Regions from separate parts of the Arthrobacter sp. MYb221 genome, predicted to be linked through region 2. Evidence: riboswitches for the same ligand, from Rfam matches in the RefSeq annotation. Region 2 holds a riboswitch; each other region holds the start of a gene.
The links. A riboswitch is a leader RNA that binds a small molecule or an ion and turns the genes downstream of it on or off. The one in region 2 is predicted to bind S-adenosylmethionine.
Positions count from the first base shown of each region.

Region 1 (2,259 bases), on a different contig from region 2:
ATGCTAGGTCAAAACACCCTGCGGAGGCGAAGCGGTCGGATGGTCACCCCAATAGGCAGGGGGAGGTGAGCCGCCAAACGCTCACTGCTAACTGGCGGCCAAGGTATCCCCAGCGGATGAGTCATAGACGGGCCAGCCGCCACGGTTCACCGCTAATTCGTCCCACCTCGAACGACTTAGCCGTTTCGGTTATCTCCTCCCATCCCAAATCACCGTGCATCTGGATGCCGTCTACGACAGCAAGAGCACTTGGGAGCTACTCACCGAGCTAGACTTCAACGCAGTGAACAGCACCAAAGGTGCACCACTGTGAGCGCGAATATGTTGGGACGTGGAGCGAACCAACTCGTTGCCCAATCGCGGCTTCAAAAGAGCAATTGGTACGGTACGAAAATCTATAATATTGACGCGATGTTCAACTTGGCAAACGGCATCATAGCTATCCGCAGACTGAAAAGTTCAGCGGGGATAGCGCGCCGGTGAGATTCAAGGCCTTCATGTCGGGGGCTTTCTATTGGCGCAGTCTCCACCTTAGGAAATTCGAGATTATATTCAATTTATGCAGCAGATAGCAAAATTTGTTAGTCAGCAGCGTCATGAACTGACTTATGACGTTTCGTGACCGGCTTCAGGGCCTGTTTTTGCCCCAAAGTGTGTATTGGGATGACTTCGTGACGCGTATATAACGTCATGGTTGGTCACACCGCACCTGCGCGCGCAGACTTAAATTGTTCGGCAAAGACACCGAATGATAACCATCCAGAGCGACCGAGAGACCTGGCTCGTTGACGTTGCAGCAACCATCCCGGCAGGGAGCGGTGCTAAGGCCAGGACCGATGGAGATTGCTAGATTTCGCAACGGTCCGCACAGGGGAGAAGTCTGCCTTCTTCCCGCCCCGCAATACCGCGGCAGGATCGGGATTTCGGCGTAATCCTCGGGAAATTACCGAGAGGAACACCAGAAAATGCGCAACACACCACTGAGCCTGAAGGCCGCAGCACTACTCGCAGTTCTAGGTCTTTCGCTGACCGCCTGTGGCGGCAACAGCGCATCCACCGCGGAGAGCTCCGAGCCGGCAGCTTCCGCGGAAGCAGGCGCCCCGGTAGAGGGAGGAACGTTCACCTTTGCCGAGGTAACCCCGATCAACAACTGGCAGACCCAGGCCGCTCGCTTCTACGAGAAGGCGAATGTGCTGAACTCGGTGCTGGACCGGTTGACCTATTTTGATACCGAATCCGGCAAGCTCGTAGGCTGGATCGCCTCCGAGTTCACCGCCAATAAGGCACAGACCGAATTCACCTTCACCATTCGTGATGGCGTCACATTCTCGGACGGCACGGCCCTGGATGCCGAAGCGGTCAAGAAAAATCTGGACGCGCTGGGCTTAGGCGTGAAATCCGCGCAGATTCAACCGAACGTCGACTTTTCAGCCTACAAGAGCTCCGAGGTCGTCGGCGAGAACCAGGTCAAGGTGACCCTGAAGCGCCCGGATGCGAACTTCCTGCGCTCCACCTCCTCGGTGACCGCCGGGCTGGTATCCCCGGGCACACTGGAACTGGACAATGCAGGGCAAACCGCAATATCGCAGATCGTCGGTTCCGGACCGTTCGTCTTCGAGTCCGAAAAGCCAGATGAAGAAGTCATCTTCACCAGCCGCGATGACTACGCCTGGGCCCCGGAAACCGCAGCAAACCAGGGTGACGCATACCTTGAACAACTGGTCGTCAAGTACCTGCCAGAAGTTGCCCACCGGGCCGGCGCGGCGCAGTCCGGCCAGGTCGATTTGGTCCGCGGACTGCAGCCCGTTGACGAAGAGGTGCTCAGTGCCGGAGGCGGGCAGATCTTCGCCGCCCAAGGCGTGGACCTGACTACCAACCATGCCGCGATTCGAATCGGTTCGGGCAAGCTGGCCGAGACCAAGGTGCGCCAGGCGTTGCAGGTGGGAATCGACCGCCAGGCGCTGAAGGACACGGTCCTCTCGGACAGCTATGTGCTCGCAGGGTCGATCCTCAACCACCAGGCACCGGGCTTCGTGGATCTGTCTGCCGAGCTCGGCTATGACCCGGAGAAGTCCAAGGCCTTGCTTGAAGAAGCGGGCTGGAGCGTTGGTGCGGACGGGATCCGTGAGAAGGACGGCAAGAAGCTTGAAATCACGGTGGCCAGCTCGAATAACTCCGTGGTCATCAAGCCGGCCTTCGAGCTGATCGAACAGCAATGGCGGGAGATCGGAGTGCAGCTGGTCAACCGTGCTGCGGACA
Region 1 covers NZ_PCPW01000005.1:198,770-201,028, forward strand. The annotation lists partial or broken gene CQ015_RS19330 (IS5/IS1182 family transposase) at 1-439, shown strand, start outside; SAM riboswitch class I at 753-843, shown strand; gene CQ015_RS08545 (ABC transporter substrate-binding protein) at 966-2,259, shown strand, end outside.
Region 1: linked by a shared signal. The riboswitch ahead of CQ015_RS08545 (ABC transporter substrate-binding protein) and the one ahead of CQ015_RS12430 (O-acetylhomoserine aminocarboxypropyltransferase/cysteine synthase family protein) in region 2 are both predicted to bind S-adenosylmethionine.

Region 2 (2,259 bases):
CCGGGCGCGGGTGACGCTCGAGGACCTCGAAGACCTGCCGCGCTTGACCTTCGACCAGGGTGCGAACAACTCGTTCTACTTCGCCGAGGAAGTGCTCTCCACCAGCTCCAGCAAGCGCGAGATCCAGGTTTCGGACCGCGCGACGATTTTCAACCTGATGATCGGCCTGGGCGGGTACACGATCTCCACGGGCATCATCAGCGACGAGCTGGATCCGTCCATCGTCGCCATCCCGCTGGATGTCGATGAGCGCATCGAGATCGGCTGGATCGACCATGCAGCGATTCCGCTGACCGAGCAAGCGCGGCGCTATCTGGACGAGGTGCGCTCGGTCGTCTCAAGCTTCGGAGTTGAGGTCCTGGACTGAATCCCCGGCCCCCAAGACGTAACACCGTGTCATTTGGCGGACCGTCGGCGACATAATAGTTGCGCAAAACCCTGGTTCTTCAAGGATTCTGGCGGTTGCCGCGCGTCACAAAGGGACTGCGGGCCGGGCCCCATTACGGGACTGGCGCGGGATGTGAAGCTAGGTGCCCCTGTATGAAGCGCGGGCGTGGGCGTCGTTTGCGCCGCCGGATGCCGATGTCCAACCATGGAAGAACAACAACCCATCAAGAGCGACCGAGAGATCTGGCTCGTAGACGTCGCAGCAACCATCGGGAAACCGAAAGGTGCTAATGCCAGGAACGATGGAGCAGTTCCGAACGTGCCATAAGGCGCCATGCTTCGTACCGTTGTGGCCTCAGGGCGGCCGAGGGGCGGTACGACGCCGGGTGTTCGGTGCACTCTCTCGTGGATCAGAAACGAGAAGGAGCTATGAACCAACGCCAAGGAACCGACGCGGTCCATGCAGGGTATCGTCCGAGCGGAGATTTCCGCCCGATGCTGCCGCCACTGCACAATTGCGCAGCGTACCAGTTCGAATCGCACGCAGAAGCGATCGAAAAATTCGCGTTGCGCCAGGCCGGCTTCACCTATTCACGCACCGGCAACCCCACCGTGGCCATCCTGGAACAGCGGGTGGCCGCCCTTGAAGGCGGAGCCCAAGCGGTAGCCACCGCCTCGGGGCAGTCGGCCGTTGCGCTCTCGCTGCTTGCCCTGACCCAGGGTCCTAAGCACATCGTGGTTTCCTCCTCGCTGTACGGCGGCACCGTGGACCTGTTCACCGACACCTTTTCCGACTTCGGCATCCGGGTCAGCTTTGTCGACCAGGCCGACCCCGCAGCTTGGGCCGGGGCCATCGAAGAAGACACCCGGGCGTTCTTCCTGGAGTCCGTCTCCAACCCGCTGTGCACCGTGGCGGACCTGCCCGCTATCTCGGCGATCGGGCACGAGCACAACATTCCGGTGGTCGTCGACAATACGCTGGCCACCCCGCTGAATATTCGCCCGCTGGATTTTGGCGCCGACATTGTGGTGCACTCGGCCACCAAGGGGCTAGCCGGACACGGCTCGGTGCTCGGCGGCGTGGTCGTGGACTCGGGGAAGTTCGATTTCTCGGATTCCACCCGCTGGCCGCAAATCGCCGCCCCGCGAGTGCGGCTGAACAATGCCTCGCTGCTTGAACGCCACGGATCGGCCGCCTACGCCATGCTGGTCCGCTCCAAATTCCTGCACGACCTGGGGCCGGCCTTGGCCCCGGCCAGCGCCCAAGGCATTCTGACCGGCATCGAAACCTTGCCGGTACGTGCCGCACACGTGCAGCGCAGCGTGAGCACCCTGATCCAGGAACTTGCAGATCACCCGGGCATTGCGGCCATCCACCACCCTTCGCTGCGGGCCCACCCGAGCCACGAGCTGGCCAAAAAGCTCACGCCCAAGGGCACCGGTTGCGTGCTGGCCATCGAACTGGCCCACCCCTCGCTGGTGTCCCCGGTGATCGACGGGCTGCAGCTGATTTCCCTGGCCGCAAATGTGGGCGATACCCGCACCATGGTCGCCCACCCGGCCACCATGACGCACTGCCGGCTCTCCGCGGAGCAACTTCTCGCCGCGGGCCTGAACACCTCCACCCTGCGCATTTCGGTGGGGCTTGAAGACCCCGCCGATCTGCTCGCCGACCTCACCCAAGCGCTGGACAGCGCACTAAACCGGGCCCTGGCCCCGCAAACCCAAGGAGCATCATGAGCGGCTTCAACACCCTCGCCGTCCACGCCGGCCAGCATAAAGACCCGCACACCGGAGCCGTGGTCCCACCGATCTACCAAACCAGCACGTTCATCCAGGACGGAATCAACGTCTTGCGCTCCGGGCACGAAT
Region 2 covers NZ_PCPW01000009.1:128,298-130,556, forward strand. The annotation lists gene CQ015_RS12425 (LysR family transcriptional regulator) at 1-367, shown strand, start outside; SAM riboswitch class I at 606-696, shown strand; gene CQ015_RS12430 (O-acetylhomoserine aminocarboxypropyltransferase/cysteine synthase family protein) at 817-2,127, shown strand; gene CQ015_RS12435 (cystathionine gamma-synthase) at 2,124-2,259, shown strand, end outside.

Region 3 (2,259 bases), on a different contig from region 2:
TCTGCCCGGAGCTGATTCGGGCAACCCATTTGCTACGGAGCTGCGCATCTTTCAGTCGCACCGCATTTTCCACGAAGGCAATATGCGCGCGCCATAGCTGAGCCACATGCGAGTCGGCCTCGGCTAATTCGATGAGCAACCGGAAGACATCGCTCAAGCGCGCCCCATGGCCGCCGTCGGCAACCGGCAGGCGCAGCGCACCGAAGCGCTCACGGTTCAGCAAGCCAACCTGTTCGAAAGGCAGGATCCGCTGCCGGTCGCGTTCCCTTGCACCGGCGGCGATCTGTGCGAACACCGGACGGAAAATGCCGGCAAGCCGTTCATACTGCTCGTCAGCGCCGGGGCCCGGGGTGATTTTCAGCAGCTGCCGGGTAGGAAGTTCCTGTGGAAGGTCGTCAAGCTCCACCGCGCTACCCGCAATAGACGGGTCGCTGAGCGCATTAAAGTCGCCAGCGGGATCGCCAAATGACATCGAAAGTCCTCAATTCTTTCCATCGGTCCTGGCTGTAGCACCGTCCCGCGCCAATATTTAGGTGGGTGGTTGCTGCGACGTCGACGAGCCAGATCTCTCGGTCGCTCTGGATGGTTCGTAATCATTTGTAGCCTGAGGTCTACTTCGTCCTCAACCCGGTTAGTCACATTTCGTCGTGCACGGATGGAGATTGAAATGCATCAAGGACAGCACTTGCCTAACGCGGCCGAACACAATGCCTAGCGTTTAGCGATTTTTCGGCCAAATACGCGATTAGTGAAATAAAAATCGAAACATCACGATGATGTGACGCATCTATCGAATATTTATCATGTTACGAAAGATTTGCATTGAAATCGTTCGAAGGCCTGTAATAGTCGTGTAACCATCCCGAGCGGCTAAGAGATCTGGCTCTGTGACGCCGCAGCAACCACCACCCACGGTTAATAAACCAAACGGTGACCGGTGCTACCGCCAGGAACGATGGAGATGATCATGGCTTTCATTTCGCCTTGCCCGCAACGGCTCGCTATGCGACATTGCACTTTCTTGGCGTTCCCATAAAGTACCGCGCACCCACACGCTCAGTGCGCCTTCCGCTGACTCGAAATTAATCGCCCTAAACTTTTCAAGGACCGCAATGACCACCACCGAATTGGCCAGTACAAATCAGCCCTCCAGCGCCGAGGCACGCCAGGAGTTCTGGGACGAGGCGGCGAACCTGCTTGACTGGGACACCCCATGGCACACCACCAGCCAGATCATCCCGGCAGACGCACAAGCCAAGCGCGGCCCGCAGATCTCCTGGTACCTGGGGGGCAAGCTCAACGCCGCGGTGAATTGCGCCGACCGCCATGTGGCAGCCGGCAACGGTGAAAAGGTCGCCCTCTACTTCGAGGGCGAGCCAGGTGACCGCATCGCGGTGACCTATCGGAACCTCCAGGAGCGCGTCAGCCAGGCGGCGAACGCCCTGCAGGAGCTCGGCGTGGCCAAGGGCGACCGCGTGGTCATCTACCTGCCGGTGCTTATCGAAACCATCGTCATCACCCTGGCCTGTGCACGCATCGGGGCGATCCATTCGCTGGTCTTCGGCGGCTTCTCCGCGGAGGCGTTGAAGTTCCGGGTGGAAGACACCAAGGCCAAGCTGCTGGTCACCACCGACGGCCAGTTCCGCCGCGGCACCTCGGTTCCGGTCAAGGCCAACGCAGACCTTGCGGTATCCGGGGAAAACAGCATCGAAAAGGTTCTGGTAATCCGCCGGACCGGGGATGAGATCCCGTGGACCGCCGGACGCGACGTGTGGTGGCACGAGGCGGTGGAAACCCAGTCCACCGAGCACGCGGCGCAGGCTTTTGACGCCGAGACGCCGCTGTTCATCATGTACACCTCCGGAACCACCGGTCAGCCCAAGGGCCTGGTGCACACCACCGGCGGTTACCTGACCCAGGCCGCGTACAGCCACAATCTCCTGTTCGGCAACCCCGACGAATCCCAGCGCGCGGGCGACGTGCACTGGTGCACCGCAGATCTGGCTTGGGTCACCGCGCACACCTACGAGATCTACGGCCCGCTGGCCAACGGCGTCACCCAGGTGATCTACGAGGGCGTGCCCAACGCACCGCACCCGGGCCGCCACTTTGAGATCATCGAACGCTACAAGGTCACCAGCTACTACACCGCGCCGACCCTGGTCCGTTCGCTGATGGGCTGGTTCCCCGAAGGGGTTCCCGCCGACTATGACCTGTCCTCGGTTCGGGTGGGCGGCACCGTGGGCGAGGCGGTCAACC
Region 3 covers NZ_PCPW01000005.1:182,692-184,950, reverse strand. The annotation lists gene CQ015_RS08495 (acyl-CoA dehydrogenase) at 1-472, opposite strand, end outside; SAM riboswitch class I at 489-589, opposite strand; SAM riboswitch class I at 855-962, shown strand; gene acs (acetate--CoA ligase) at 1,113-2,259, shown strand, end outside.
Region 3: linked by a shared signal. The riboswitch ahead of acs (acetate--CoA ligase) and the one ahead of CQ015_RS12430 (O-acetylhomoserine aminocarboxypropyltransferase/cysteine synthase family protein) in region 2 are both predicted to bind S-adenosylmethionine.